DNA from 2 places in the Laedolimicola sp. genome. Region 2 is predicted to be linked to the other one. Evidence: predicted binding sites of a transcription regulator. Region 2 holds the regulator's gene; the other holds the start of a gene.
The links. Region 2 encodes NrdR, which represses ribonucleotide reductase genes. Its sites were predicted from a motif close to CACAANATNTTGTG; they were not measured.
Positions count from the first base shown of each region.

Region 1: a site for NrdR is predicted at 2,062-2,075, ahead of nrdD (anaerobic ribonucleoside-triphosphate reductase). Genes of this name have one in related genera too.

Region 1 is NZ_JBOKYU010000022.1:33,161-36,577, forward strand. It holds gene ACTRC3_RS06920 (vWA domain-containing protein) at 1-884, opposite strand, end outside; gene ACTRC3_RS06925 (leucine-rich repeat protein) at 894-1,889, opposite strand; gene nrdD (anaerobic ribonucleoside-triphosphate reductase) at 2,133-3,417, shown strand, end outside.
Region 2 is NZ_JBOKYU010000044.1:2,712-6,128, reverse strand. It holds gene efp (elongation factor P) at 1-146, opposite strand, end outside; gene ACTRC3_RS09765 (M24 family metallopeptidase) at 283-1,356, opposite strand; gene ACTRC3_RS09760 (YqeG family HAD IIIA-type phosphatase) at 1,353-1,856, opposite strand; gene nrdR (transcriptional regulator NrdR) at 1,877-2,329, opposite strand; gene ACTRC3_RS09750 (PRC-barrel domain-containing protein) at 2,502-2,753, shown strand; gene ACTRC3_RS09745 (M56 family metallopeptidase) at 2,845-3,417, opposite strand, start outside.

The DNA of each region.
Region 1 (3,417 bases), on a different contig from region 2:
ATGACGAACTCTTCGATTTTCCGCACCTCGCTGGTCTCCAGCGGCTCGATCAGCGGCATATTCCCATACATTTCCATTCCGTAGTGGTAGAAAATGTAATCAAAGCTGTCCGGATCGATCTGCATCTCCTCATGGAGCACCGTAAATTTTCGCAGGAATTCCTTGTAGTCATAACGGGAGCGGTTGCTGACCCGCAGCTGCTCCTTCAGCTCACCTTCCCCCTCCGAGGCCTCGTTGGAGAAAAGCATCACCTCTGTCTCCATCCGTTCCCGGATATCATCCCATTTTTTCCGGTTGGAATTCGGATTTTTCGGGCCGTTCTTCGAATCCTGCTCCCAGAGACTGTGGTCGTCCAGCCGGAACTCCATCTGCCAGCGGCTGATTTCCGCCTCCACAAGCGTTTCCTCTATAAATTTATAAATTCCTTCCGCAGTCAGCACCGGCAGCTTTTCCCGCAGTCTCGCATACACACTTTTCCGGAATGCTCCTGAGGAAATATGGACGCATTTCAGATAGAGGCTATCAATCAGGGCTTCCGTAGCCACGTCGCAGGCCAGGTTCCACAGTCTCTCATCCCGCCCTTTCCGATCAAAGGGATGGCAGAACAGGCAATGAAGAATTCCATGCAGATAGAGCCTGGTGCAGGCCGCCCGCCCCCGCTGCTCATAGAGTGACAGCAGCCCATCCGGGAAATAGTACAGCGCTCCGCCATCGGTTCCGGCTGGCGACGCCGTGCCCGGGGCCAGGGCCAGATTGCCCAGAGCCAGATCCAGATAGCGCAGCTTCAGATACAGCTCGTTTCTGGACTGGTTCAGGATCCGGGCCGCCAGCTCCTCCTTTTTCAACTGCGCCTTTTGCTCTTCCAATATCGCGCTTTTTATCATGATGCCCTCCTACAGCTCAAACCGATCCAGGAACGACTGTTTTTTTGTATGCCCTGAAGCGCCCAGTCGATCCTGCAGATACGCCACGCCCTCCGGAAATCCGTCCGCCGCCGCGATGGCCGTCTGTGAAAGCAGGCCATCATCCGGTTTTCCGTGTTCGGTCAGCCACATGAGCGTGTCCAGATCCCGATGCTCCACTGCCTTTTCAAAGGCCTGCACAAGATGTCCGTTAAGCCAGCTCTCATAATCCTCCCGGCGATCCTCCGACAGACCCACCGGGTACTGAAGCCGGTCCAGGGTCATTTCCAATACCGTATCAAAATCTTCTTCCGCCTTCGCCATATAGTAGCAGGCATCGTAGGCCCGGAAATCCAGTTTCTTCATATAGAAGCTGTTGCGGAAATTCATACCGCTGCCGTGCATGTGGGTCATGAGAATCCGGGCCGGGGTGTTCTCCACGCTCTCCTCAAAGAATTCCGGAAACAAAAGCTTCGCCCGGAGCTGTCCTTCTACTGTGACGGCCATTTTTTCCGGCACCTCAATGAGAATTTCCTTCAGGCAGGATGTTTCCGTCTCATCCAACGTCACATTCAGCCGCCGCAGATGGTGACAGCCGGTAAACAGGCCCGCCCCCAAATCTTTCAGACTGCTGTGGAAATGTAGCTCCGATAGTGCGTTACAATTATAGAAGGCATACGCTCCGATTTTACGAAGGCCCTCCGGCAGGCGGACTGTTTCCACCTGCATCCCCTGAAGCCCCGGGACCGTCTCCGCATCCGGTTCGGATACTTCCTGTTCTCCCGTTTCGGGATTCCATATTTTTACAGTTCTATTTCCAAGCTCATGCCAAAACTGTTCCCGATCCATATGGGCGGAAAAAGCATAGGCTCCCAGTTCCGTCACCGGATGGCCGTCAATTTCGGACGGAATTTCCGCCTCATTTCCAAAATCATAACAGCGGCGCACCACCGCGCACCCGTTTTTTATCTCGTAGGCAAACCTCATTTTCTGCCTTTGTCTCCTTTTGTCAGTCTTCTTTTTTCGCAAAGCCCTTATGCTCTTGCATCATACCATAAACTTTCTGTTATTTCCAGAAAGAATGTGTAAATAGCAAAGAATTCCTGTATATTTTCACGCATGTATACAACAATATATAGTAAATCATCATTGACACCACTACTATATCTTGTTACAATAAACTTGTCGCTAATTTTGATTACAATTTTTATCATAGAGGGAGTGTAGCACATGAAAATCATTAAACGAAGCGGAGCAGAGGTTGAATTTGATCCTCACAAGATCGTCGTTGCGGTCTCCAAGGCCAATGACAGCGTCGTTCCCAGCGCCCGGATGACCCCGGTTCAGATTAAGCGAATCGCCGAAGACGTGGAGAGCGCGGCGCTGAATATCAAGCGTTCCTTAAGCGTGGAGGAAATTCAGGATATGGTCGAGGATCAGATCATGAATCAGCGCGCCTTTGACGTGGCGAGACAGTACATCACCTACCGCTATACCCGCGCCCTGGTGCGGAAGTCCAACACCACGGACGAGCAGATCTTAAGCCTGATTGAATGTAATAATGAGGAAGTCAAGCAGGAGAATTCCAATAAGAACCCCACTGTCAACAGCGTACAGCGCGACTATATGGCAGGCGAGGTCAGCAAGGATATCACCCGCCGTATTCTGCTTCCGCCGGATATCGTGGAGGCCCATCAGGAGGGCATCATCCATTTTCACGACGCGGATTATTTTGCCCAGCATATGCACAACTGTGATCTGGTCAATCTGGAGGATATGCTGCAGAATGGTACCGTTATCAGCGGTACTCTTATCGAGAAGCCCCACAGCTTCTCCACTGCCTGCAACATCGCCACACAGATCATTGCCCAGGTAGCTTCCTGTCAGTACGGCGGCCAGAGTATTTCCCTGACCCATCTGGCTCCCTTCGTGGATATCAGCCGGAAGAAGATCCGCCGTCAGGTGGCCGATGAGCTGCACTCCATCCGCGAGGCTGTGACCCAGGAGGAGATCGATTTCATTACCGAGAAGCGTCTGCGGGAAGAGGTTAAAAACGGCGTACAGATGATTCAGTATCAGGTTGTCACGCTGATGACCACCAACGGACAGGCTCCTTTCGTCACCGTCTTCATGTATCTGAACGAAGCAAAGAACGAACAGGAAAAGAAGGATCTGGCTCTTATTATAGAAGAGACTCTGCGCCAGCGTTATCAGGGCGTGAAAAATGAAAAGGGCGTCTGGATCACCCCGGCCTTCCCGAAGCTGATCTACGTGCTGGAGGATGACAATATCCACGACGAGGACCCCTACTACTATCTGACGAAGCTGGCTGCCAAATGTACCGCCAAGCGCATGGTTCCGGATTATATTTCCGAGAAAATCATGTTCCAGAACAAAGTGGACAAGAACGGCGAGGGCCACTGCTACACCTGCATGGGCTGCCGCAGCTTCCTGACCCCCTATGTGGATGAGAACGGCAAGCCGAAGTACTACGGCCGCTTTAATCAGGGCGTGG
Region 2 (3,417 bases):
ACACCGCCGTTGATGATGTTCTTCAGCTTTGTTCTTACGAAAGCTGCACCCTTACCCGGCTTTACATGCTGGAACTCCATGATCTGATATACGTTGCCTTCAATCTCAAGTGTAACGCCGTTTCTAAAATCTCCTGCTGAAATCATATTAAAATTTCCTCCTAATGTCTTAAGCGCAGCCTTCTGCGCATGAAAATTGAACTTGTAACTGCTCGCACACAATTACCTAAATTGTATTCTATAATAAAACTTCGGCTTTTTCAAGCCTTTTTCTGCGCACAGCCTATATTTCTATCAATTCCTTCGGCGAATGAGTCAAATTGCGGACGCCATTTTCTGTGAGAACCACCATATCCTCGATGCGGACGCCGCCGAAATCCGGGATATAGATGCCCGGCTCCACGGTCTCAACCATGCCCGCCTGCAGCACATGCCCGTCCTTCGGGGACAGGGCCGGCTTCTCATGAATCTCCAGTCCCACGGAATGCCCCAGGGAATGACCGAAATACTCTCCGTAGCCTGCTTTCGCAATCACGTCCCTGGCCAGCTTATCGCCCTCGGCGCAGGTCATGCCCGGGCGCAGGCCTTTTAATGCAGTCAACTGTGCCTTCAGCACCACGTTGTAGACCTCTTTTTGTCGCTCGCTTGCTTTTCCAATGACCACGGTACGGGTCATATCTGAACAATAACCATGATATTTACAGCCGAAATCCATGGTCACAAAGTCGCCTGCTTCCAGCCTTTTCTCTGAAGGGACCGCATGGGGCATGGCGGAATGGTAACCGGACGCCACAATGGTATCGAAGCTGGTTCCCTCTGCTCCGTGGCTTCGCATATAATATTCCAGTTTCGCTGCGATTTCCAATTCCGTAACGCCTGCTTTCAGTTCACCCAGAATATAGGAAAATGCCGCGTCGCCGATGCTTTCCGCCTTCTCCATCCACTGAAGCTCCTGCTCATTTTTCATCACCCGAAGCTCCGACAGGCTGTCTCCCAGCATCACCCAGTGCTCCGGCCCAAAACCAGACTTCTTCCAGAGGCTGTTCCAGGTACCGTAAAGCATGGCATTCTCCTCGAAGCCGACGCGCCCTGCGCCGTCTTCCCGCAGCAATTCACCCAGCATGACGCCATAGCTTCGCTCCCGGCTCATGGTCCAAACCGCGCAGTCCTTCCCTTCCTCTTCCGCCTGCAGGGTATAGCGGCTGTCTGTCAGAATCACTTTCCGCTCCGGAGTCAGGTACAGATAACTCTCCGTGCCTGCAAAACCGCTGATATAGCGGATATTAGCTGGAGAGGATACAAGCGCCGCGTCCACATTTTTTTCCTTTAAAAGCTCCAATATCTTCTCTGCTGTCATTTCTTTGCTTCCCTTCTTTTATAGAAAAACAGCACAATCTTTTCCAGATAGCGCTTCAACACAATCTGAATCTCCTCATGGGGATCGATGGGTTTTGTGAGAATCGAGTACATGCCCGTCCGGTTGGCCCCCCATACATCGGTGAAAAGCTGGTCGCCGACAAACAATGTATTGGTCTTATCTGTACCCATGCGGAGCATGCCCTCCTCGTAGCCCCTCCGGCTTGGCTTGTCCGCTTTGTATACAAAGGGCGTCTCCATGGCGTCCGCGAAAGGACGCACCCGGGGTTCCTTGTTATTGGAAATGAGACAGGTGGCAAAGCCCATCTCGTGAAGCCGCTGAAAGAGCTCCACGCTCTGTGCGGTAGCGGGAGCTCCATGAGGTACCAGGGTATTGTCCACATCAAACAGGATGCCGCGGAAGCCCCTGCGATACAGACCTTCAAAATCAATTCCATAGGTGGAATCTACATATTCTTTCGGGTAAAATGCCTGAAACAAAATCATTTCTCCTAACTCATTTACTTATCTAACATCTTTTTCAGCTCGCTTAAGAAGGTATTTACATCCTTAAACTCCCTGTATACAGAGGCAAAGCGCACGTAGGCCACGGAATCCAGATCCTTTAAGCGATCCATGACCATCTCGCCGATGACAGAGCTTGGAATCTCCCGCTCCTCCCGGTTGAAAATATCACTCTCGATGCCGTCTATCATGGCATTGATGTTCTTTAAGGGCACCGGCCGCTTGTGGCAGGCTCTTAAGATACCGTCCTCAATCTTACTTCTGTCATAATGCTCCCGGTTGTTATCCTTCTTTATTACCATGACCGGAATCGTCTCGATCTTCTCATAGGTGGTAAACCGCTTGCCGCATGCGTCGCAGAGACGGCGGCGGCGGATTGAGCTGTTGTCGTCTGCCGGTCTTGAATCAATCACGCGTGTATTTTCCTGACTGCAAAATGGGCACTTCATTCCATTATCCTCCGGTTTTTTGATGGTTCCAGTATAGTACATCTTCTGGTTTTATGTCAATCATTGTCATAGGAAATGATAAGAAATCGCCGTAAAAAGATTTTTAAGCTTCTGCACATCTCCGTTTCTATTGCATAAAATAATTTAAGAAACTTTCTTCCAGGAGCATCTCATGACCTTCTGCGAACTGCGTGAAAAAGATGTGATTAATATCCATGACTGCAAGCGCCTGGGCTGTGTATCCGATCTGGTCTTTGATCCCAAAAACGGCTGTATCCTGGCGTTACTTACCACCACCAGCGAAAAGCTCTGGGGCTTCCTGGGGAAAGAAAATGAGTGTGAGATTCCCTGGTGTAAGATCCGGCAAATCGGGCCGGACATTATATTGGTTGATATAGATGAAAAGCTGCATAGACAGCCATAAAGAATGGCCGCAAAAAGGAACTGTATCCAAGTTCTATTCCAGTTCCTTTTGTACGCTTTCGCTATTCATTTTCACATTGGCTACTTTCTCTTTACCCCATGGGAATCTCCTTCGGCACCCAGATCCGGCTGCCCTCGTCGATGCCCGGCTGGGTCATCCGCACCCGGATGGTTCCGTCCGGAAACTCATAATTTACCCATACATCGCCGCCATCCGCGTCTTCCGTCTTCCCTATGCCGCCGGACACATGCAAGGTTGTCTCCAATGCCTTCGCCGGTGTAGAAAATGCTTCCCCATAATAAGACGGATAGGACTCTGCCACATCGTTCTGCACCAGATAGGAAGCAAAGCTGGAATCCAGATCCGCCGTTTCGTCCGTGGGCTTCAGATAATCCGGCTGCCACATCCGGTAAGCCTCCTCAAATTCTGCAGCACTGGTGATATCATCGTAATATTTCGTTTTCCAGGCCGTCACACGGTAGGTATCCCCGTTCTTTTCCAGTGTAATATAATCTTTCCAGGACCACCACAAAGGATCGCTGGTCATGGACGGATAGGTAATCTCCGCATCCGCGCTGCCGTCTCCAATGCTCAGGCTGATGGTCGGGCCGTCTGCCGGAAATGGGCTGGATACGCCCATGGTCTTGGTCCCGTCTTCCAGCAC